2 regions of the Pectobacterium wasabiae CFBP 3304 genome follow, and region 1 is predicted to be linked to the other one. Evidence: predicted binding sites of a transcription regulator. Region 1 holds the regulator's gene; the other holds the start of a gene.
The links. Region 1 encodes Fur, which represses iron uptake genes when iron is present. Its sites were predicted from a motif close to ATAATAATGAGAACNACTATCAA; they were not measured.
Positions count from the first base shown of each region.

Region 2: the regulator Fur is predicted to act here: its motif matches at 3,752-3,774, upstream of A7983_RS09840 (TonB-dependent receptor domain-containing protein).

Region 1 covers NZ_CP015750.1:3,344,747-3,356,344, forward strand. The annotation lists gene nagE (N-acetylglucosamine-specific PTS transporter subunit IIBC) at 1-580, shown strand, start outside; gene glnS (glutamine--tRNA ligase) at 746-2,404, shown strand; gene fur (ferric iron uptake transcriptional regulator) at 2,468-2,917, opposite strand; gene fldA (flavodoxin FldA) at 3,247-3,774, opposite strand; gene A7983_RS15130 (hypothetical protein) at 4,316-4,558, shown strand; gene A7983_RS15135 (methyl-accepting chemotaxis protein) at 4,663-6,330, shown strand; gene ybfE (LexA regulated protein) at 6,446-6,727, opposite strand; gene ybfF (esterase) at 7,020-7,787, opposite strand; gene seqA (replication initiation negative regulator SeqA) at 8,071-8,607, shown strand; gene pgm (phosphoglucomutase (alpha-D-glucose-1,6-bisphosphate-dependent)) at 8,733-10,376, shown strand; gene A7983_RS15160 (EamA family transporter) at 10,463-10,891, opposite strand; gene kdpE (two-component system response regulator KdpE) at 10,974-11,598, opposite strand, start outside.
Region 2 covers NZ_CP015750.1:2,164,789-2,176,386, reverse strand. The annotation lists gene ftsP (cell division protein FtsP) at 1-148, opposite strand, end outside; gene A7983_RS09850 (1-acylglycerol-3-phosphate O-acyltransferase) at 303-1,040, opposite strand; gene parC (DNA topoisomerase IV subunit A) at 1,185-3,455, opposite strand; gene A7983_RS09840 (TonB-dependent receptor domain-containing protein) at 3,887-6,289, shown strand; gene A7983_RS09835 (BglG family transcription antiterminator) at 6,710-8,260, shown strand; gene A7983_RS09830 (PTS sugar transporter subunit IIA) at 8,309-8,788, shown strand; gene A7983_RS09825 (PTS fructose transporter subunit IIB) at 8,802-9,116, shown strand; gene A7983_RS09820 (PTS fructose transporter subunit IIC) at 9,142-10,233, shown strand; partial or broken gene A7983_RS09815 (class II fructose-bisphosphate aldolase) at 10,245-11,095, shown strand; gene A7983_RS09810 (ketose-bisphosphate aldolase) at 11,185-11,598, shown strand, end outside.

The DNA of each region.
Region 1 (11,598 bases):
TTCGTTTATGTTTGTCGCGCCAGTGCTGTATTTCCTGCATGCGTTACTGACAGGTTTTTCCGTATTTATTGCAGCCAGTATGCAGTGGATCGCCGGTTTTGGTTTCAGCGCCGGTCTGGTGGATATGGTGCTGTCTTCGCGTAATCCGCTGGCAACCCAGTGGTACATGTTGATAGCGCAGGGGCTGGTATTCTTCGTCATTTACTACGTGGTGTTCCGCTTTACCATCACTCGCTTCAATCTGTTAACGCCGGGACGTGAGCTGGCGGTAAGCGGTAGCGAGGCAGATGGCTATGACGTGATTAAGGCGTCTGCGGGCAAGAAGTCAAACGATACGGCGGCGTTGGCACTGGGGTATTTGCAGGCGCTTGGTGGCAAAGCCAACCTGGTTGGTATCGACGCCTGTATCACACGTTTGCGTTTGAACGTGGTTGATTCCTCTCTGGTTGATGATGCACAGGCGAAACGTCTTGGTGCTGCGGGTGTTATTCGCCTGAATAAACAAAGCGTACAGATTGTGGTGGGCACGCAGGCTGAGTCGATAGCAACGGCGCTGAAAGCGGAGCATGACAAGGCGTAATATAATGACGATGCCTGTGTAACGCCGTGTTATATCGATGAAACTAGGGGGGTGAGATAGCAATCTCGCCCCTTTTTTTCGTTATGAATAATTAACGGTTGTTTCCCTGCGTAGCTTGTTGGATCATTGTCGGTTATACGTCGTTTTAGCATTGAGGAATGAAGAATGAGTGAGGCTGAAGCCCGCCCGACTAACTTTATCCGTCAGATTATTGATGAAGATCTGGCATCCGGTAAGCATGACCATATTCAGACGCGTTTCCCGCCAGAGCCGAACGGTTATCTGCATATTGGGCATGCCAAATCTATTTGTCTGAATTTTGGGATCGCGCGTGACTATCAAGGGCAGTGCAACCTGCGTTTTGACGACACCAATCCGGTAAAAGAAGATATCGAATACGTTGAGTCGATCAAACGTGACGTCGAGTGGCTGGGTTTTTCATGGAGCGGTAACGTTCGTTATTCTTCTGATTATTTCGATCAACTGCACGCTTATGCGGTTGAGCTGATCGGTAAAGGGCTGGCTTACGTTGATGAGCTGACGGCCGATCAGATTCGTGAATACCGTGGTTCGTTGACGGCTCCGGGCAAAAACAGCCCTTATCGCGATCGTACCGTGCAGGAAAACCTGGCGCTATTTGAAAAAATGCGTAACGGCGGGTTTGCAGAAGGTACTGCTTGTCTACGTGCAAAAATCGATATGGCATCATCCTTTATCGTGATGCGTGATCCGGTGCTGTATCGTATTAAGTTTGCCGATCATCACCAGACCGGCAACAAGTGGTGCATCTACCCAATGTATGACTTCACCCACTGCATTTCTGATGCGCTGGAAGGGATCACGCATTCTCTGTGTACGTTGGAATTCCAAGATAACCGCCGTCTGTACGACTGGGTTCTGGATAACATCACGATTCCTTGCCACCCACGTCAGTACGAATTCTCCCGCCTCAATCTTGAATACGCGATTATGTCCAAGCGTAAGCTGAATCAACTGGTCGTGGAAAATGTGGTTGAAGGCTGGGATGACCCGCGTATGCCGACCATCTCAGGCCTGCGTCGTCGTGGCTATAGTGCGGCTTCCGTCCGTGAATTCTGTGTGCGCATCGGCGTAACGAAGCAGGACAATAACGTGGAAATGGCCGCGCTTGAATCCTGCATCCGTGACGATCTGAATGAAAATGCTCCGCGTGCGATGGCAGTGCTAGATCCGGTCAAGGTCGTGATCGAGAATCTGCCCGCTGGGCACGAAGAGTTTGTTGCGATGCCAAACCATCCTAATAAGCCGGAAATGGGCTCACGTCAGGTGGCATTCAGCCGTGAAGTTTACATCGATCGCGCTGATTTCCGTGAAGAAGCCAACAAGCAGTACAAACGTCTGGTGTTGGGTAAAGAAGTTCGTCTGCGTAATGCCTATGTGATCAAAGCCGATCGCATTGAAAAAGACGAGCAGGGCACTATCACTACGATCTATTGCAGCTATGATGCGGAAACGCTGAGCAAAGATCCGGCTGACGGCCGTAAAGTGAAGGGGGTTATCCACTGGGTCTCTACGGCGCATGGCGTGCCAGCAGAATTCCGTTTGTACGATCGTTTATTCAGTGTGGCAAATCCTGGCGCGGCGGATGATTTCCTGTCGACGATTAACCCAGACTCACTGAAAGTTACGCAAGGTTTTGTCGAAGCGAGTTTGGCACAAGCGGAAGTAGAGAAGGCGTATCAGTTTGAGCGCGAAGGTTACTTCTGTGCCGATCGTGTTTACTCCAGTACAGAACATCTGGTGTTTAACCGAACGGTCGGGCTGCGCGATACTTGGGTTGGCTAAAGTCACGAAGTAGAAGATAAAAATAAAACCGCCTCGGCGGTTTTATTTTTTTATGCGGTCGATTTATCGTGTGGACTCATGCAGGGTTTCGTCTTCTCGACAATCCCCTTCACTGCAATGCCCATAGAGATACAAACTGTGGTTGGTCAGTTTAATGCCGTGTCTTTCTGCGATCTCACGCTGACGTGCTTCGATAGATTCATCGCGGAATTCAATGACTTTGCCACAGTCGAGGCAAATTAAGTGGTCGTGATGATGCTGCTGCGTCAATTCAAAGACGGATTTGCCACCTTCGAAGTTATGACGGGTTACGATACCAGCATCATCAAACTGGTTGAGTACGCGATAGACGGTAGCAAGACCAATCTCTTCGCCCATATCAATCAGTCTCTTATATAAATCTTCCGCACTGACGTGATGACAGACAGGATCCTGTAACACTTCCAGTATTTTCAGTCTTGGAAGAGTGACTTTCAAGCCGGCCTTCTTCAATGCGGTATTGTTGTCAGTCATGCGGGTTTAGTCCTGTAGCTTACTTATCAATGGAGGCTGCCTAGCCTATGACATCGGTCGGCTCAAAAAATGCAAACGCGTCTCAATTATAGAACCGCGCATACAAAATGAAAACAAGGGAATGTTAACAATATTGTCCCCACTCACACTATTGATATACAACGCAATCCGTTGTTGATGAATGAGGAAAAGGTAAAGCGCGTATAAAACCGATGGGATTATTGTACAGGTTTACTGATAGAAGTTAAAAAAATGTGTCAATTATTGTGAAAGGTTTTACCTATCGATACTATTTTGGCTCTGATAGGAATTATCAGAGCCAAAATGGCTTAGCCAACCAGCTCTTTCAGATTCAGTTCATCGCCGATCTGTTTCACCCACGTCGTCACGCGCTCGCTGGTCAATTCAGGCTGACGGTCTTCATCGATAGCCAAACCAATGAAGTGATTATCGTCGGCAAGTCCTTTAGACGCTTCAAAGTAATAACCTTCTGTTGGCCAGTGACCGACAATCGTCGCTCCGCGAGGTTCAATGATGTCGCGAATAGTCCCCATGGCATCACAGAAGTATTCCGCATAGTCTTCCTGATCGCCGCAGCCAAACAGAGCAACCAATTTTCCGGTGAAATCAACCTCTTCCAACGAAGGGAAGAAGTCATCCCAATCGCACTGAGCTTCACCGTAATACCAGGTTGGAATACCTAACAGCAGAATATCGAAACCTTCTAGGTCTTCTTTGCTACTTTTGGCGATGTCATGAACATCAGCAACGTTGGTGCCTAACTGCTGTTGGATCGTTTTGGCGATGTTTTCCGTGTTGCCCGTATCACTGCCAAAGAATATTCCGATGAGTGCCATGAATTGAATAACCTCTTGATTCTTAATGGTATGGTGTAATATTTCACCCACTTATCTGTTAATAATAACAGACACTCACATTAGGAGAAACTCGTATCGGTACGGAGGCGTAAATCAAGAGCATGCAAAATGCGGGGGGCGATAAAAGGAACGAAGCGCTGATCTTCTGGTGCTAAATTACCCATGGTAATAGTATGGTCATATTACCTTTCGAGATCAGACACGCATAGCCCTAACACTACCAAGGTTATTTATTTGCAATGATGTTTCATTTTTTATGAATGGTATTTTTATTTCATGGTTCGTTTCAGTTGTAATTAAAAGCAGACTTCTTTTTGTCAGAAATGAAAGTCACGGAACGATACATCTCTACTCTGGGAAATTAAAATGCATACAAAAGATAATGTTTTTACTGAATTGAAAATTTGTAACATTTTTAGGGAATATTCCTAATAAAAGAAGATAAGAATTATAACCATTTGTAGCTGAAACGATGCAGCCTTGAAGAAGAAATCTTTAGCTTTTGATGTTAAAGAATAAAATGAAAATGATGCGTAAATTGCTTCTCCGTCTAAGTGCGTATCCACGCCAGCGCACAAGGGACGCGGGTGGCCGTCGCTTTGCTTTCAACCCTCTGATTAAAAACCGTATATTTATAAAAATAGGTGAATTCATTCTCAGTGTGAAAAATTATATTAATAAATATAGCAAGAGTGCTAAATATTCTCTGTATTTAGCCGATGAACTAGCGTGGTTTTTGAGTTTTCAACTTGGTGAAATGTGAACGCTAGGGAGAAGTGGTCTGTTTTATTGTGTGAATTTTCTGATTCATATTGGTTGATTAGCGATAAAAATCTTTTTAACCATTTTCCTGATTTGGAGTGAGCTATGAGACTTATTAAAAATATTGCCATCAGAACCGCTATGCTATGGGTGCTGGGCATTTTTTGCGTTCTTTGGGGGGGCGTATCGATATATACCCTGTTCTCTTTTAAAGAGATGACTGCAACCTCAAAAACCAGCACCTTGCTGGTTCAGAACATGAATTTCATCAACCAGGGCAACGATCAATACTTTCGTATGGTGACCCGTCTGGCGCGCGCGGTAGATGCGCGTCGCAGTGGTGATAATGCGACTGCTGATAAAGAGCAGGCCTCTGCACTCGTCGCGCTGGATAAACTAAAGACTGATTTGGTGGCGTTTAATGCCATCGATCATGCGAGCCTGGATAATGCTCTGGTGCAGGCTGTCAGTCGTGACTGGAATAATCTGGTTGTTCAAGGCGTTGAACCGCTTTATCAAAAGGCCGTTGCCAACGCGCTGGATGATTACCAAAATCAGGCCAAGAATGTTGTGCCGCCATTGAGTCGCCAGTTTGGCGCGTCCCTATCCGCATTCAGTAACGCCAGCGCAGAGAAATTCGCTGCAGCGGGGGTTCGCTTTGAACAAATCACCACGGTTGGACAGAACATTTTGCTGAGCGGGCTGTTTATCGGCCTTATCATGCTGTTCCTAACCGATCGCTATCTGGTGGTGTGCTTGGTTCGCCCGTTGAATGACCTGCGCTATCACTTTAGCGTGATTGCCTCTGGTCATCTGGGTAAACCGATTCTGGACTTTGGTAATAACTGCGTTGGCCGCCTATTTCCACTGCTGCGTGAAATGCAGGGGAGTTTGGCGAGCACCGTTAGTACCATCAGAAACAGCACGGACTCCATCTATCAGGGAGCTTCTGAGATCGCAGCGGGTAACAACGATCTGTCATCACGTACCGAAGAGCAGGCTTCCGCGCTGGAAGAAACCGCTGCTAGCATGGAGCAACTGACGGCGACGGTGAAACAGAACGCCGAAAACGCCAACCATGCCAGTCAACTGGCACTGCAAGCCTCAACAACGGCGAAGAAGGGCGGTGAAATAGTTGAGAACGTGGTGAAAACCATGGCTGAAATCTCTGGCAGCTCAAGAAAAATTGCAGAAATCACCACCGTGATTAACGGCATTGCTTTCCAGACCAATATTCTGGCGCTGAACGCGGCGGTAGAAGCGGCGCGTGCGGGCGAACAAGGGCGTGGTTTTGCCGTGGTAGCCGGGGAAGTACGTAGCTTGGCGCAGCGTAGTGCGCAGGCGGCGAAAGAGATTGAAGGGCTGATTTCTGAATCGGTTCGCTGCGTGGATACCGGCTCTAATCTGGTTAGCGATGCAGGTGACACCATGCAGGATATCGTCCGCGCGGTTACCAACGTGACCGATATTATGGGTGAAATTGCCTCGGCATCGGAAGAACAGAGCAAAGGCATCGCACAGGTTGGTCAGGCTGTGGCGGAAATGGACAGCGTAACGCAGCAAAATGCCGCGTTGGTTGAACAGGCCTCTTCGGCAGCGTTGTCTTTGGAAGAGCAGGCGGCGTTGTTGAACCAGACCGTGTCCCTGTTCCAACTGTCCGATTCGCAGTCAGCGCTGCAAGTGGCTGCAAAACCGGTGCAAAAATCGCCAGTGATTGCCCCGCGTGCAAGCAAGGCGCTGCCAGCGAGTAGCGACAACTGGGAAAAATTCTAACTGTTGTTTTAATCCGGGGGCGTGTTTTTAGTCTCGGATGAACGTTCAGGCGGCGTCAGAGATGGCGCCGCGCAAGAGATGAAACCCGCACTATATGAATATCGCGTTACGTCAATCAGGGCTGCTGTTCGGCCAACTGTGCCAGCAGCATCTCTTCAATCAATTCACTGCGGCTAATGTTCCGCTGCTCAGCAAGGCTGTTCAGGATATCCACAGCGTCGCTGTTAATCTTTAATTCAACACGGCGCAAGCCACGCACTTTATCGCGACGTAGTTGATTACGCTTGTTAATTCTTAGTTGTTCGTCACGTGTGAGCGGGTTGGTCTTGGGGCGGCCCGGACGACGCTCATCTGCGAACAGATCCAGTGTAGTGCGATCCGTTTGTTCTTTTGCCATAAGTAATGATACTGCAAGGTATTCGGACCAAAATACACCGGGCTGCCCGTGCTGTCCTACAGATAAAATCGATGCCTACTCTCACTCTGCAATAGGATTGTCAGGGTGCGGTTTGGCTATCTGTGGAGCATACCGGGAAATTACGCGTGCACTTTGGTGAAGTGGTTACAATGACTTGTGGCTGAATCAGCCGTCCCTCTACTGCGGACGCCATCATACCCTAGCCGCACTGGCGGCGACAACGGTTAACTGCCGCTGTTGCCATGAATCCGCCAGTGTGTGTATGGTCTGGTTAATTCGCGTCCAGAAAACGGTGGATAGCGCGCAAAACGGCATCGGGTTTTTCTGAGTGAACCCAGTGACCCGCTCCGCTGACAACGTGCGCCCGCGCCGCGGGGAACTGACGCAGCAGCGAATCACGGTAGCGATCGTCCAGATAGGGGGAATCGCCGCCGCGGATGAACAATATTGGCCCTTGCCAGGCTGGAACCTCTTGCCAACCAACGATGTTTTCGTATTCATCCCACAAAACGGGTACGTTAAAACGCCACTCTCCCTGCTGGAAGGATTTCAGTAAAAACTGAATTACGCCTTCTTCTTTTATATGTTGGCGCATGAGTGCTGTCGCTTCTGCGCGTGATGTCAGGCCTGCTTCCGTTACGGCGCGTAGTGCGGCAAAAATAGTGTCATGGCGGCGTACCTGATAATCCACTGGTGCGATATCAATCGCGATCAGTTTGTCCAGCCGTTCAGGAATAAGAGCGCTGAGTGCCATAGCGACTTTTCCACCCATCGAATGGCCAATAACAATAGCACGTTCGATATTCAGTTCGTCCAGCAGCGCCAACACGTCCTGCGCCATCGCGGGGTAGTTCATCTGCGATGAACGTGGAGACAAACCGTGATTGCGTAAATCGATTTGCAGGATGTCATGTGTGTTTTGCAACTCTCGACCTAGTACACCAAGGTTATCCAGTGTGCCAAACAGGCCATGAATCAGAACAACAGGACGTTTATCTGTGGGCTGGTGCGCATTTTGCCAGCGATGATTCAATTTCATGGTGAAGTTCATTCAGAGAGACATTGGCTTAGGGTATCATGACTTTAGAAGCAATGTTGTCACTGAAGGAACGGTAAGAGACACGTATAGCTACTTGAATGGATGTGAAAGGCATTGGGGCATAGTCTGACTTTTGGTATTGTCCCGTTATGCCGCTGTTCGATAATGTTTGAACGCCTGTATAATCCTTTTGATTTGAGTCATCTACCCATTGATGTCGGGTTGCAGAAGGGAACCTCTCTGTAATCTGTACGATAGTGGGTAAAAACAGCACTGGATAAAGATGAAAACTATTGAAGTCGACGAAGAGCTTTATCGTTATATTGCCAGCCACACACAGCATATTGGTGAGAGCGCATCGGATATTTTACGACGCATGCTGAAATTTACTGCTGGGCAGCCGGTTAGTACGCCAGCGGTAGAGGCGACGGCAACGGCTGTGTCTCAGCCTGCCACTGCGCCAAGCCCGCGCGATCGGGTTCGCACCCTGCGTGAGCTGCTGCTGTCAGATGAATACGCTGAACAAAATAAGGCCATTAATCGCTTTATGTTGGTTTTGTGCTCGCTATATACCCTGGCGCCGCAGGAATTTGCTGCTGCGACGGAATCGCTTCATGGCCGGACCCGGGTCTATTTCGCGGGCGACCAACAAACATTGCTTCAGCATGGCACACACACAAAGCCTAAACATATTCCGGGCACGCCATACTGGGTGATTACCAACACGAATACGGGTCGTAAACGCAGTATGGTTGAGCACATTATGCTGACGATGCAGTTCCCTGCGGAACTCACTGAAAAAGTGTGCGGAACCATCTAATCATCTATCTATCCCCTACATAATTCGAGTGGCGTGAAGTCAACGCACAAGTAACTTGAAGGATGAGGGGGGAACACTAACCACTTATCTAACTACACTAACTACAGCGTTAGGGAGAAGCGCCAATGGCTAATCACCCAAGGGCCGGGCAGCCTGCCCAGCAGAGCGATTTGATTAATGTGGCACAGTTAACGTCACAATATTATGTGCTGCGCCCGGAAGTCGGCAATACCGCGCATGCGGTGAAATTCGGTACGTCTGGCCATCGTGGTAGCGCCGGGCGTCATAGCTTTAATGAACCGCACATTCTGGCAATTGCGCAGGCCATTGCAGAAGAACGCAAAAAGCAGGGCATCAGCGGCCCGTGCTATGTAGGGAAAGATACCCACGCGCTCTCCGAGCCAGCGTTTATTTCCGTGCTGGAAGTGTTGGCTGCCAACGGTGTGGATGTCATTGTTCAGTTGGATAATGGTTTTACCCCAACGCCTGCGGTGTCTAACGCGATTTTGGTTCACAATCGTCAGGGTGGCGCGCTGGCGGACGGCATTGTGATTACGCCGTCCCACAACCCGCCGGAAGATGGCGGTATCAAATATAATCCACCGAATGGCGGTCCTGCGGATACTAATCTCACTAGCGTGATTGAGACGCGCGCGAATGCGCTGCTGGCAGATGAACTGCGTGACGTGAAACGCATTACGCTGGATCAGGCGCTGAAAAGCGGACATGTCCACGAGCAGGATCTGGTTCAGGCTTATGTAGAAGGTCTGGCTAGCGTGGTAGACATGGCGGCGATTCAACGCGCCGGTCTGAAACTGGGTGTTGACCCGCTGGGTGGTTCCGGTATTGCCTATTGGCAGCGTATCGCAGAGCACTACAAGCTGGATCTGACGCTGGTTAATGACGCCGTCGATCAGACATTCCGCTTTATGTCGCTGGATCACGACGGAGCAATCCGTATGGATTGCTCGTCAGAATTTGCCATGGCTGGATTGCTGGCGCTGCGTGATAAATTCGATCTGGCGTTTGCCAACGATCCTGACTATGACCGCCACGGTATTGTCACCCCGGCAGGGCTGATGAATCCTAACCACTATCTGGCGGTGGCGATCGACTATCTGTTCCAGCACCGTCCACAGTGGGGGCAGTCTGTTGCTGTCGGCAAAACGCTGGTATCCAGTGCGATGATCGACCGCGTGGTGGCAGACCTGGGCCGTAAGCTGGTGGAAGTGCCGGTTGGCTTCAAATGGTTTGTTGATGGCCTGTATGACGGCAGCTTTGGCTTCGGTGGTGAAGAGAGCGCGGGGGCTTCCTTCCTGCGCTTTGACGGTACGCCGTGGTCAACGGACAAAGACGGGATCATCCTGTGTCTGCTGGCCGCGGAAATTACGGCCGTGACGGGTAAAAACCCGCAGCAGCATTATGATGAGCTGGCACAGCGCTTTGGTGCGCCGAGCTACAACCGTATTCAAGCTTCTGCAACGCATGCACAAAAAGCTGTGCTGTCTAAACTGTCGCCTGAGCAGGTGTCAGCCAGCACGTTGGCGGGTGATCCGATTACTGCTCGCCTGACCGCCGCGCCGGGTAACGGGGCATCAATTGGTGGCCTGAAAGTGATGACGGAGAATGGCTGGTTTGCTGCGCGCCCTTCCGGTACGGAAGAAGCCTACAAGATCTACTGTGAAAGTTTCCTCGGGGTGGAACACCGCGAGCGAATCGAAAAAGAAGCGGTAGAGATTGTTAGTGCGGTGCTGGCAAGCGCCAAATAAGTGAAAAGGCGCTGCTTGCAGCGCCTTTACGATCTATCCGTTACTACCGCTCTGCGGGTTTTGTCAGTAACTTTTGTAGAATAGGTTTATCCCAACGCGACCAGCAGCGCTCCGACGGAAATCAGTGCCACGCCGGCTCCCGCCATCAGTGAAATTTTTTCTCCCAGCAGTATGACTGCCAGAACGACCGCGAAGACCACGCTGAGTTTATCGATCGGCGCGACCTGTGCGACGTTATCGTTCTTCAAGGCGACAAAGTAGAACAGCCACGATAGCGCCCCCGCGACGCCGCTGAGCACAATGAACAACAGCGCTTTCTTATTCGCGATAACCTCACCGACCAGCGCCAGCTTACCTTGTGCGACGACTACCCCCACCAGAAAAAGTGCCATGATGACGGCACGAATCGCGGTCGCCGTATTGGCGTCCAAATTTTGCAGACCGATCTTGCCAAATATTGCGACCATCGCGGCACATACGGCAGACAACAAAGCATAAATTAACCAACTACTCATGACGGTGTATCCCTGAAGAAAAGGCAGGCGCGTACCGCGAGAGAAATTCTCCACGGGCGTTGCCTGATACAGAAAGATGATTTTACGGCATAAATCGATAACCGATAGCGGTTTCAGTCAAGAGATGGCGCGGTCTTGCAGGATCGCTTTCCAGCTTTTGCCGCAGATGCCCCATGTAAATACGCAGATAGTGGCTGTGCTCGACGGCGTTTGGCCCCCAGACTTGCGTCAGGAGCTGGCGCTGCGTCAGTACTTTGCCGGGGTTGGCAAGTAAGGTTGCCAGCAGACGAAATTCGATGGGCGTCAGGTGCAGTTCCTGACCGTCGCGGTTCACCTGCCGATTAAGCAAATCTACGGTGATCGTACCGAAGCTCACCAGCGGCGTTTCCTGCTGAGTATGGCTGTGGCGACGCAGTGCGACGCGCAACCGTGCCAGTAACTCGCCGATGCCAAATGGTTTAGTCAGGTAATCATCGGCACCAGCATCCAGCGCCTCTATTTTATCCTGCTCGTCGGTACGGGCAGACAGCACAATTACGGGCAGGCTGCTCCACTGACGTAAATCACGGATATAGTCGATACCGTTGCCGTCCGGCAGGCCTAAATCGAGAATGATCAGATCGGGTTTGCGCGTGGCCGCTTCCAGCAGGCCGCGCTGCATCGTTTCTGCATCAAACACGCGACAGCCTTCGCCTTCCAGCGCCTGA
Region 2 (11,598 bases), 1.2 Mb from region 1:
GAAAAAGAGGCTGGCCTCGGCGCGACTCCAGTAATGGCGGTATAGGTAATGCAGTGGGATTCCCGCTGGCTTTCGCTGCCAGTGGCGTCATACCCGCACATAACGCAAGGCCCGATGCCTGAATAAACTGACGTCGGCTGAGTGACATAATGACTCCGTAAATCCAATAAACCGTAAGCAAAGTTTAACTTCCGATTAGGTATTCGGAAGAAATAATCCTAGATACCCGCCATCCCTCAAGCAGCCAGTGCGTTGGCCTCCTGCCGCTCGAATGATTTAGGGTAGAACCTGATGGGGTAAACTTATTTTTTGTCTGCCGCTTCGCGCGCCGCGACTTCCGCATCCAGTTCAGCAATCTTGGCAGCCATCACATCATGGCAATGTGCAGCCAGTTCACGGACCTGATCTTTGGTATACGCACGGGTATCAATGGGTGGCAGCATTTCTACGATAACGAGGCCGTTATTCCAGCGGTTCAATTTCACCTTATTACTGGTAGTAGAAACACAAATCGGCACGATCGGCACGTTTGCGCTAATCGCCGCATGGAACGCACCCGTTTTGAATGGCATCAGACCGCGCCCACGGCTACGTGTACCTTCGGGGAACATCCAGATGGAAGTATTACGCTCTTTAATGTGTTTCACCACCTGAGCGATGGTGCCATGCGCTTTGGTTCGGTTTTCACGGTCAATCAGCAAATTACCCGTCAGCCAGTATAGCGGGCCGAAGAACGGGATCCACAGCAGGCTTTTCTTACCCACGGTAACGGTGCGAGGCTGAACCGCGCTGGATACCGTGACCATATCGTAGTTGTTCTGATGATTCGCGATATAGATACAGTTGCCGTAATGCGCCGCGTCTTCCGGTATCCGCATGTCGACTTTCAGGCCAAACACCACGGATAAGCGACCAAACAGATGGCCGAAGGTCGCCACATGGCGGGGATTTCTAGGGCTGAACAGGCAGTAAAACAAGCCGAAAATACAGATCAAAATCGAAAATATAACAACAACAAAAAAACGCAAAATGGATAACATAGCAACCTCATTAACCAACAGCCGCCGCTAGTATAGCGATTTCGCGCTAAAACACACGGTGATTCAATTTGCTGCGGGATAGCAACCAGACATCAAAGAAAGGCGGTATAACACCGCCTTTGCACTCTTTTATATACAGAGGATTTATTCTTCGCTGCTGCCAGTATTAACCTGCTGCGGTGCATCCACCTCAATGCGGTCGATACGCTGTAGCCCACGCAGCAACGTGCCTTTCCGTCCGCGCTCACCCTGATATTTCTGCAGCTCGTTCGGACGCAGCACCAGCTTACGCTTACCGAAATACAGCGTGACGGAAGCCTGTGGTGGCAGCAGATACAGCCAGGTCAGACGGTCTTTACCTTCCGCAAAGTCAGTCGAGGAGATGGACACGATCTTGTTACCCTTGCCTTTCGACAACTGTGGCAAATCAGAGACAGGGAACAGCAGCATTCTGCCCGCGGCAGTGATCGCCATTAGCAGATTATCCTCGCCCTTGATCTCGATCGGCGTCAGCGCTTTCGCATTATCCGGCAGCGTAATAATCGCTTTACCCGCACGGTTACGCGCCACCAGATCGTTGAAGGTACAGACAAATCCATAGCCTGCATCCGATGCCATAAGCAACGGCTGATCGTCTGCGGCCATCAGCACTTGTTCAATCGTCGCACCCGGCGGCGGCGTGAGTTTGCCCGTTAGTGGTTCGCCCTGACCGCGCGCAGAAGGCAGCGAGATCGGATCCAGCGCGTAGCTGCGGCCGGTGGAGTCAATGAACACCACGGGCTGGTTGCTCTTGCCTTTCGCTACCGCGCGGAAACTATCGCCCGCTTTATAGCTCAACCCGGTAGGATCGATATCATGCCCTTTGGCGCTGCGTACCCAGCCCATTTCCGACAGCACAATGGTGACCGGTTCAGACGGCACAAAGTCGTGTTCACTCATCGCTTTTGATTCACTGCGCTCATGCAGCGGCGAACGACGATCGTCACCATAGGCTTGCGCATCTGACTGAATTTCTTTCTTGATCAGATTGCTGAGCTTACGCTCTGACGCCAGCAGCGCTTGCAACTGATCGCGCTCTTTGGCCAAATCATCCTGCTCACCGCGGATTTTCATCTCTTCCAGCTTGGCCAAATGACGTAATTTCAGCTCCAGGATCGCTTCAGCCTGTGTTTCACTCAGGCTGAATTGGCGCATCAGAACGGGCTTTGGCTCGTCTTCCGTGCGGATGATATGAATCACTTCATCAATGTTCAGGAACGCAATCAGCAAGCCTTCAAGAATATGCAGACGCTTGAGCACTTTTTCCAGACGGTAGTTCAGTCGGCGGCACACGGTGTCACGACGGAATACCAGCCACTCGCTCAGGATCTCGACCAGCCCTTTCACGCTGGGACGACCATCCAGACCGATCATGTTCATGTTAACGCGATAGCTCTTTTCCAGATCGGTAGTGGCGAACAGATGGTTCATCACCTGGTCCATATCGATACGGTTCGAGCGCGGCACCAGCACCAGACGGGTTGGGTTCTCGTGATCGGATTCATCACGCAGGTCTTCCACCATCGGCAGCTTTTTCGCACGCATCTGGCTGGCAATCTGCTCCAGCACTTTGGCACCGGAAACCTGATGTGGCAGCGCAGTAATCACCACATCGCCGTCTTCTTTCTTCCAGACCGCGCGCATCCGCACCGAACCACGACCGTTCTGGTAGAGTTTGCGCACTTCATCACGCGGCGTGATGATTTCGGCTTCCGTCGGGAAATCCGGCCCCTGCACATGCTGGAGCAGATCGTCCAGCGAGGCTTTTGGGTTTTCCAGCAGCATGACGGCTGCCGCAGCGATTTCACGCACATTGTGCGGCGGAATATCCGTTGCCATGCCGACGGCGATCCCGGTGGTGCCGTTCAACAGAATATTCGGCAAGCGCGCAGGCAGCATCTTCGGCTCTTGCATCGTGCCGTCAAAATTCGGGGTGTAATCGACCGTGCCCTGCCCTAACTCTGACAGCAGCACTTCCGCGTATTTGGACAACCGCGATTCGGTATAACGCATAGCGGCAAACGATTTCGGATCGTCCGGCGCCCCCCAGTTTCCCTGACCATCCACCAGCGGGTAGCGGTAAGAGAACGGCTGCGCCATCAGCACCATCGCTTCATAGCAGGCGCTGTCGCCGTGCGGATGGTATTTACCCAGCACGTCACCCACGGTACGGGCGGATTTTTTAAATTTGGCGCTGGCATTCAGTCCCAGCTCGGACATCGCATACACAATGCGACGCTGCACAGGCTTCAGGCCATCGCCAATGAACGGCAATGCCCTGTCCATGATGACGTACATGGAATAATTCAGGTATGCATTTTCGGTAAACGTGCGCAGCGCAAGGCTTTCTGCGCCGTCATGAGTCATCTCACTCATTTATCTCACTTTCCTCACATCGCGGCGCGATTGTTACGCTTTCCGACACGCCATAGCGGCGGTATGTTTGGCGGGAATAGTACCTTATCTGATGAGGTGATGTCACAAGGAACCATTCGCAGGAAGCCATTCGTAGAGAACCACACCACAGGAAATGATGTCGTCTCAGAAAATCATCACTCGGGGCGAGACTCCGTTATTTCATTCGACAGCGTTCGGCACCTTGATGGCAAACAGACCGTTTCATTAAGAATTATTCATCTTCATTGCCGCGACAAACGATAATGATTAACATATTGATAATAATTATCATTACCACATGATAATTAATGTTATTCGCCGTTTTGCATTTCCCTTGCAGACGTTAGCTACCAGCACGCCATGTTTCCTCAACGCCGCTGGTCAGAACCACCTTATAGCAGAGTATCATTATGTTAATTAACAAGAATTTAAATAAAATTCTTCTCACCGGCATCTTGACTAGCGTCGCGCTGAACAGCATGGCAGCGGATAGCACCACGGGCAATAGCGCACTCAACGGTAAGAATGAAGACAACACGGCGGCTAAAACGGAACAGACGGGTGACGTCATGACCGTACACGCACCTGAAGTTGAGAAAAAAGCAGGCTCCTCCGTTTCAATCACAGCCAATGATATGCAGAAGAATGGCGGTAACGATTTTGGCACCATTATGCGTTACCAGCCGTTAATCAGCGCCACGGGCTCCAGCGGCGGCAGTAATACAGGGAAAAGTGGCTTCGATCGCGGCGGCTACACGGGCTACAACATTCGCGGGATAGAAAGCAATCGCGTCGCCATTGATACCGACGGGATCGCTCTGCCTAATGCAACAGGGCGCAGTTATGCCAGCCGAGCTGGGTTTAATACGTTTGGCATGGGGCGTGACTATGTCGACCCTTATCTCTATGGACGGGTGAATATCGAATCCGGTGTGACCTCAGCGGAAAATGCGATCAATGCGCTAGGCGGAAGTGTTTCGTTCCGTCCCAAATCAGCAGATGATTATTTAAGCGCAAATAAACAGGAGTATGTCGGCTTCCAGAGTGATTATGACTCTGCCAACCATGGTTGGCATAACGGCATCACCGCCGCAGGCGGGGATGCCGAACTGCGCGGCATTGTCGTGCTCAGCCGTCGTGACGGCCAGCAAACGCGTAACAACAGCGACGAGATCGCCGCTTACCCAGCAAACTGGCACTCTAACGCCATTCTGGCATCGGCCATCTGGCAACCGAATGATGAACACCAGCTCACCGGTACGCTAGATTATTATCATAAAACCAACCACACCCACTACGATTACTGGGGGAGCCTGCCAAGCAACAATAATACGATTTATGGCACCGCACAACAAAGCAGCGAGACTCGCCGCTGGAGCGCCAGCCTGAAAGACCGCTGGACGCCCGCCAACAACACGCTGGTTGATTTAGTTGATAGCCGCATTTACTTCCAAAACAGTGAATCACATGACAACACCTGGCTACCTGCAACCACGGGAATGGCAGCCGCCGATAGCCATCGTGTCTATTCTGATTACAATGTAAAAACGTACGGCTTCGATACCCATCTGGTGAAAAGCTGGGATCGTCACGAGTTTAGCTGGGGCCTCAATGCCAGCCAAACCAAGACAGAGCGTCCGTTCAGACAATCGCCTAATCAAACGGGTGCGAATAACATCATGCAGCCAGAAGCCGACAGTGACAGCTACACCGTCGGCGGCTTCGTGCAGGATACCGTCTCTTGGGATCTGGCTGGGCACGCCTTCTCGGTCGTCCCTGCCGTGCGCGCTGTTCATCAACGAACCAAAGCGACCAACGCGGTTAGCCTGAGCGGCAACGGCAGTGTCATCAGTGGATCCGATGTCAACAGACTGTACGGTAAAGCCAACAGTGATACACAAATCCTGCCTTCACTGAGCTTCCTCTACGACATCACTCCAACGCTAACCACCTATTTGCAGTATCGCCGCGGCGCACAGTTCCCCGATGCCAGCCAGCTTTATGGCAGCACAAATCTTGACGCCAACTATGCCGGGCCGTTTCAGTATGCCTTTATCGGCAATAGCGACCTCAAGACAGAAACCAGCAACAACGTAGAATGGGGCTTAAAAGGCGAAGCAACGGAGGGAGTCACATTCCGGACAGCACTGTTCTACAACACCTATAAGAATTTTATCGCCAATACCCGCTACCGTCGTAGCGCTAATCCAGATAGATTCACCAACGTTCCGAGCAATATCAGTACGATATACCAGGCGGAAAACCGCGATAAAGCCTACATTTATGGCGGCGAAGTCAGCAGCAAAATACAGCTAGGCACCTGGTTCCCAGCGGTTGATGGGCTCAGCACCACGCTGGCGTTTGGCTATACCAAAGGTCAATCGCAGTCGCGCTACCTTGGCGACCGCTATGTCGATCTCGACAGCGTCGCGCCGATGAAAGCGGTTGTTGGCATCGCCTATGACGATCCTTCCCAACGCTACGGCGCTGCTCTGACATCAACCTTCCAGAAAGGGAAGCAGGCGCAGGATACCAATCGTCAAAACTACACCAATGCTGGCACAGCAATCACCGCTTCGACTGCCGAATATATGCGGATCCCTGGCTATGGCATGGTGGATCTGACCGCCTACTATCGCGTGACCAAAGACGTGAAAATCAGCGGTGGCGTGTATAACCTGACTGACCGTAAATACTGGGACTACCTGAGCAGCCGTCAGATCGAAACCGATGACCGACAAGGGCAATACGATCGCGCGCTGTCTACCGCGCCCGGCCGTTCCTTCCAGCTTGGTGTGAATGTCGATTTCTAATCGGTATAACACGCTGATTCACTAAAAGAAGGCGATGTTCAGCTCAGGCATCGCTTCTTTAATCAGGCAAGAATGCGCAGTACGGCTTTCTTGCCTTTTTATTCCCCCGAATTCTGGCTTGCCCATATTCTTATTTTCACTGCATTGTTTAACGAAACAATTAATATGCAGATGAGATCACAATTATTACCCATAGTAACGTGATCGCGATCTCAATTAATATTCAATCATCGCTATGTTTTTATTTTGTCCTATTCAGCGGACAGCATTTAGTATTGTCCCTATCGACTATCACGACTAGATTAATCATTACCACACCCTATTTAAATAAACGCACAGGGAAAATAAAACAGGAAATTATTCAGAAAAAATTATCAATCCGATAAGCATCAGAAAATCTAACGAATCACAGAGGGTAATATGATGCAGCCACTCACCGCCCGCCAGAGCCGTTTATTGAAATATCTGTTACAACACCAGGGATATGTAACAGTTAAAGATATTGCACATTACCTGGATGTGTCAGAAAAAACCGTCTATCGCGATATGCAATTTGTTGAAGCCTTCCTTTCTGTCTGGAATATTTATCCAGACAAAAAGGTCGGTGCGGGGATCATGTTAACAACGGATGACGATCGACACCTCACGTTACTGGAACAGCAACTTGTCGTAGATGATGGAGATACCGACGCCCTGATCAATAATGCTAGGCGCGTCAAAATCGCCTCACAGTTGTTAAGCGACACGCCTCACGAAACCTCCATCAGCAAGCTGTCTGAACGCTATTTCATCAGCAGCGCCTCTATCGTTAACGATCTGAAAATCATCGAAAGCTGGCTACACCCACTGGGATTATCGCTGGTGCGCAGCCAGAGCGGCACGCACATTGAAGGCAGTGAGAATCAGGTGCGCCAGGCGATGGCATCACTGATTAATGACGTTATGCACCATAAAGAACCCGGCCCGCTTAACCACTCTCGTCTCGACCCCAGTAGCTATAAGGCATTGATCAATTATTTCGGCGAAAAAGACGTTTCCTTCGTTGAAGCACTGTTACAGGACATGGAGAAGCAGCTTTCTTATCCACTCGGCGAGCCTTATTACATCAATATTTTCACCCATACCTTAATTATGATGCACCGCATTGCGCAGGGAAAAGCGCTCATCATGGCGGAAGAATCGGTGCATCAGCAGGTTGATAATCGTATATTCTCCATTGCTCAAAATATGGTGACCCAAATAGAGCAACGCGTCGAGAGCACGCTACCTTCTGATGAAGTCTGGTTTATTTACCAATATATTATTTCTTCAGGCATTGTGATGGAAGAGCGTGCAGATAATCAGTTGCTCCACTATCAATTTTCTAATAGTGAATCGCGCAGAATTACGCGTGCATTAACGCAGGTATTTTCTGATTTAATCAATGTCGACTTGCGCACAGATAAGTTATTACATGAAGGATTGCTCATTCATATCAAGCCATTACTTAACCGATTAAAGTATCAAATACACATTCGCAATCCATTATTAGACGATATCAAAAGCGAATTTATCGATATTTATGAAATGACTCAGCAAGCCATGAATGAAGTCTGTCTGCGATTTCAATTAAAACCGGTCGCTGAAGATGAAGTCGGCTATCTGACCATTCATTTTCAAGCCGCGCTGGAACGCCAAATTGCTCACAAACGTATTCTGGTGGTGTGCTCCAGCGGTGTAGGTACGTCACATTTGCTAAAAAATCGTATTCTGCGTGCGTTTCCTGACTGGATTATTGTTGGCGTTATTTCAGCCAGTAATATGCAGATATTTTGCCAACAGGAAAATATTGAACTGATTATTTCTACGATTCATCTGGAAGAGCAACAGATCCCTGTTGTTTATGTCTCTGCCTTTTTTAATGACGATGACATTAAACGCGTTACCGAAAAAGTTATCGCTAATCAACTGCATCAGGTCGTCCTCCATTGATTATTGGCCGAACGTTAATTTTTTAAATTTATAGATGAGGTGTGATAAATGGATATCAATAAAATACTGAATGCCAACCGCGTAAAATTAAACATGTCCGCGACCAATAAAGATGAAGCGATTAATGAATTAGCCGATCTGTTGTATGCCGATGGTGCCATTATCAACAAACAGGATTTTATTCACGATGTCTGGTTACGTGAAGCCGAAGGGTCGACCGGTTTTGAAAACCATATTGCGATCCCTCATGGGAAATCATCCGCCGTAAAACAAACCACGCTCGCGATTGGCCGAACCCGTCAGGATATTCCCTGGGAAACACTCGACGGCAGCCAGGTTCGCTGCATTATTCTCTTTGCCGTGCGTCTGGAAGATCAGAACACGACACACATTCGCCTGCTGTCTCAGGTTGCCAGTGCACTGGCCGACGATGAGGTGATTGCTCAACTGTTGGACGAATCCGATCCCCATAAAATTATTCGGCTGTTTAGTCAGTATGCAGAAACAGCGCCTGTCACTCCGACATAAGACGAGGCTCAAAATGAATATTGTTTGTGTTGCCGCCTGCACGGCGGGTATCGCGCATACCTATATCGCACGCGAGAAACTGATTAAAGGTGCCAACGCGTTAAATTACGCGATAAAAGTGGAAACCCAAGGCACCATTGGTACGGAGAATGAATTAACCCACGACGAAATAGCCGCTGCCGATGTCGTTATTCTGGCTATCGATATCAAAATAACAGGAGAGGAGCGATTTAAAGGCAAACCTATCGTTCGGGTAAAAACGGAGGTCGTTATTAAATCTCCCATCAAGTTTCTGGAAAAAGTCGCTAGCTCTTTAGCGGGTGCCTGAATATATCCATTTCGGGGTAATCATTATGAACACCAGAAAAATCACTGTTGGACAGGAAATAAAACGGCATCTTCTTACCGGTATTTCCTGGATGATCCCGCTGATTGTTGCAGCCGGGATCTGCATTGCACTCGGTCAGGTCATCGGTGGCCCGGATGTCGGTAAGCAAACCGGCAGCATCGCATGGATGCTTAATCAGATCGGCGGCTGGGGAATGGGCCTGATTGTGCCACTGATCAGCGCGGCGATCGCTTACTCCATTGCCGACCGCCCCGGCTTCGCACCCGGCCTGATTGTGGGCTTTATCTGTGGCCAGATTCAAACCGGGTTTATCGGCGGTATTCTCGGTGGCTTTCTGGTCGGCTACACCGTGCTGCTGCTGCGCCGCTACATCAAACTCCCCACGTCGATGCAGGGGCTGATGCCCGTCATGATCCTGCCGTTGCTCAGCACCATTATCGCCGGGCTTCTGATGATGACGTTTATCGGTCAACCCATCGTCTGGCTGCAAAAAGCGCTGATTCATCTGCTGGAATCCATGCAAGGGGGGTCGAAATTCCTGATGGGCGCGATTTTGGGGGCGATGGCGACCTTCGATTTCGGCGGACCGGTGAACAAGACGATGTCGCTCTTCGCGGACGGCATGCTGGTCGATGGCATTTACGGGCCGGAAGCCGTCAAATTTGTCGGTTCAATCATTCCACCTTTCGGCATCACGCTTTCTTTCCTATTGACCCGCTACAAATACACCCGTGCAGAAAAAGAAGCGCTGAAAGCCGCCTTCCCGATGGGGATCTGCATGATCACCGAAGGGGTAATCCCGATTGCCGCACGCGATTTGTTCAGGGTCGTTGCCAGTTGCGTCGTCGCCTCCGCCATTGCGGGCGGGCTGATCATGGTCTGGGGTGTGGAGGCTCCCGTGCCACACGGCGGCATGTTTGTTGTTCCCTTGTTTACCAAGCCGCTGATGTTCTGTCTGGCACTCGGTATTGGCACAGTAATCTGCGGCGTGATGCTGTCGCTGATTAAAAAGCGCGTCACGCAGGCTGATGAAGAGTTCGACGATGTTGACGACAGTCGCGTGCGTGACGAAGACATTAAATTCACTCTCGAATAACAGGAGCCGCCATGTATGCCGCAATGAAAACCCTCATTGATGACGCGTATCAACAGCAATATGCCGTGCTCGCCATCAACTGTTTCAATCTGGAAACTGCGCGTGCGGCCATTACCGCCGCCGAGCAACAGCGTGCGCCGCTGATCTTGAATGTGTACCAAGGGCACAGTGCGCACTTTCCACCGCCTCTCGCGGTGCCGCTGGTCAAGGCATTGGCTGAACAGGCAACCATTCCTGTGGCGCTCAGTCTGGATCATGGCAAGGCATTTAACCTGATTGGGCAGGCGTTCCGCGCAGGGTTTACCGGATTGATGATCGATGCTTCCAGCCACCCGCTGGCGGAAAACATCCTGCGCACGCATCAGGTGGTGAAGATAGCCGCGACCGCTGGCGTCTGCGTGGAAGGTGAGCTTGGGCATATCGCCGATGCCCCGTCTACGACCTTGAGGATGCCACGGTGAAAATGACGCAGGTGGAAGATGTCGTTCCCTTTATCAACCAAACCGGTATCGACCTGCTTGCCGTATCGGTCGGCACCGCCCACGGTATTTACCCTGCTGAGGTAACGCCACAGATTGATTTTGAGCGTCTGGAAGCGCTGCACCGGGAATCCACGGTGCCACTGGCGCTACACGGCGGTAGCGGCACTAAAGCCGACGACATCCGTCGCGTCAGCCGTCACGGCGTCGCCAAAATCAACGTCGGCGCAGCCGTCTTTGAGGCAGGGAAAACGGCATTGCAGCAGGCGCTACATCAGCACCCAACGATGGAACTATCTGACCTGCTAGCGACGATGGAGACTGCCTGCCGCGACGTGGTCGTCGATTATCTCAGTTGGTCTGGTTCAACTAACAAAGCCTGACCGTTCGCTCTTTACCGACTTTCGCCATCAGTGGTTATCCACTGGTACAGGAATGCTTTGCTCTTTATCCGACACAGGAGAGAAATAACATGTTGATTTCTATGACTGATATGCTTCAACCCACGCGTGAGCACCGCTTCGCTATCGGGGCGTTTAACGTAGCCGATAGCTGCTTTATCCGCGCTGTGGTGGAAGAAGCCGAAGCAACGAATACCCCCGCCATTATCTCTATCCATCCGAGCGAGTTGGCCTTCGTCACCGATGAGTTCTTCGCTTACGTGCGAGAAAGAACGCTGCGCAGTCCGGTGCCATTTGTCATCCACCTCGATCATGGTGCCTCGATTGCGCATGTTCTGCGCGCTATCCAATGCGGGTTTACCTCCGTGATGATCGACGGATCGCTCCTGCCTTATGAAGAGAACGTCGCGCTCACCACTGAAGTGGTGAAACTCGCGCATGCCGTTGGCGTTTCCGTGGAAGGGGAATTAGGCACGATTGGTGAT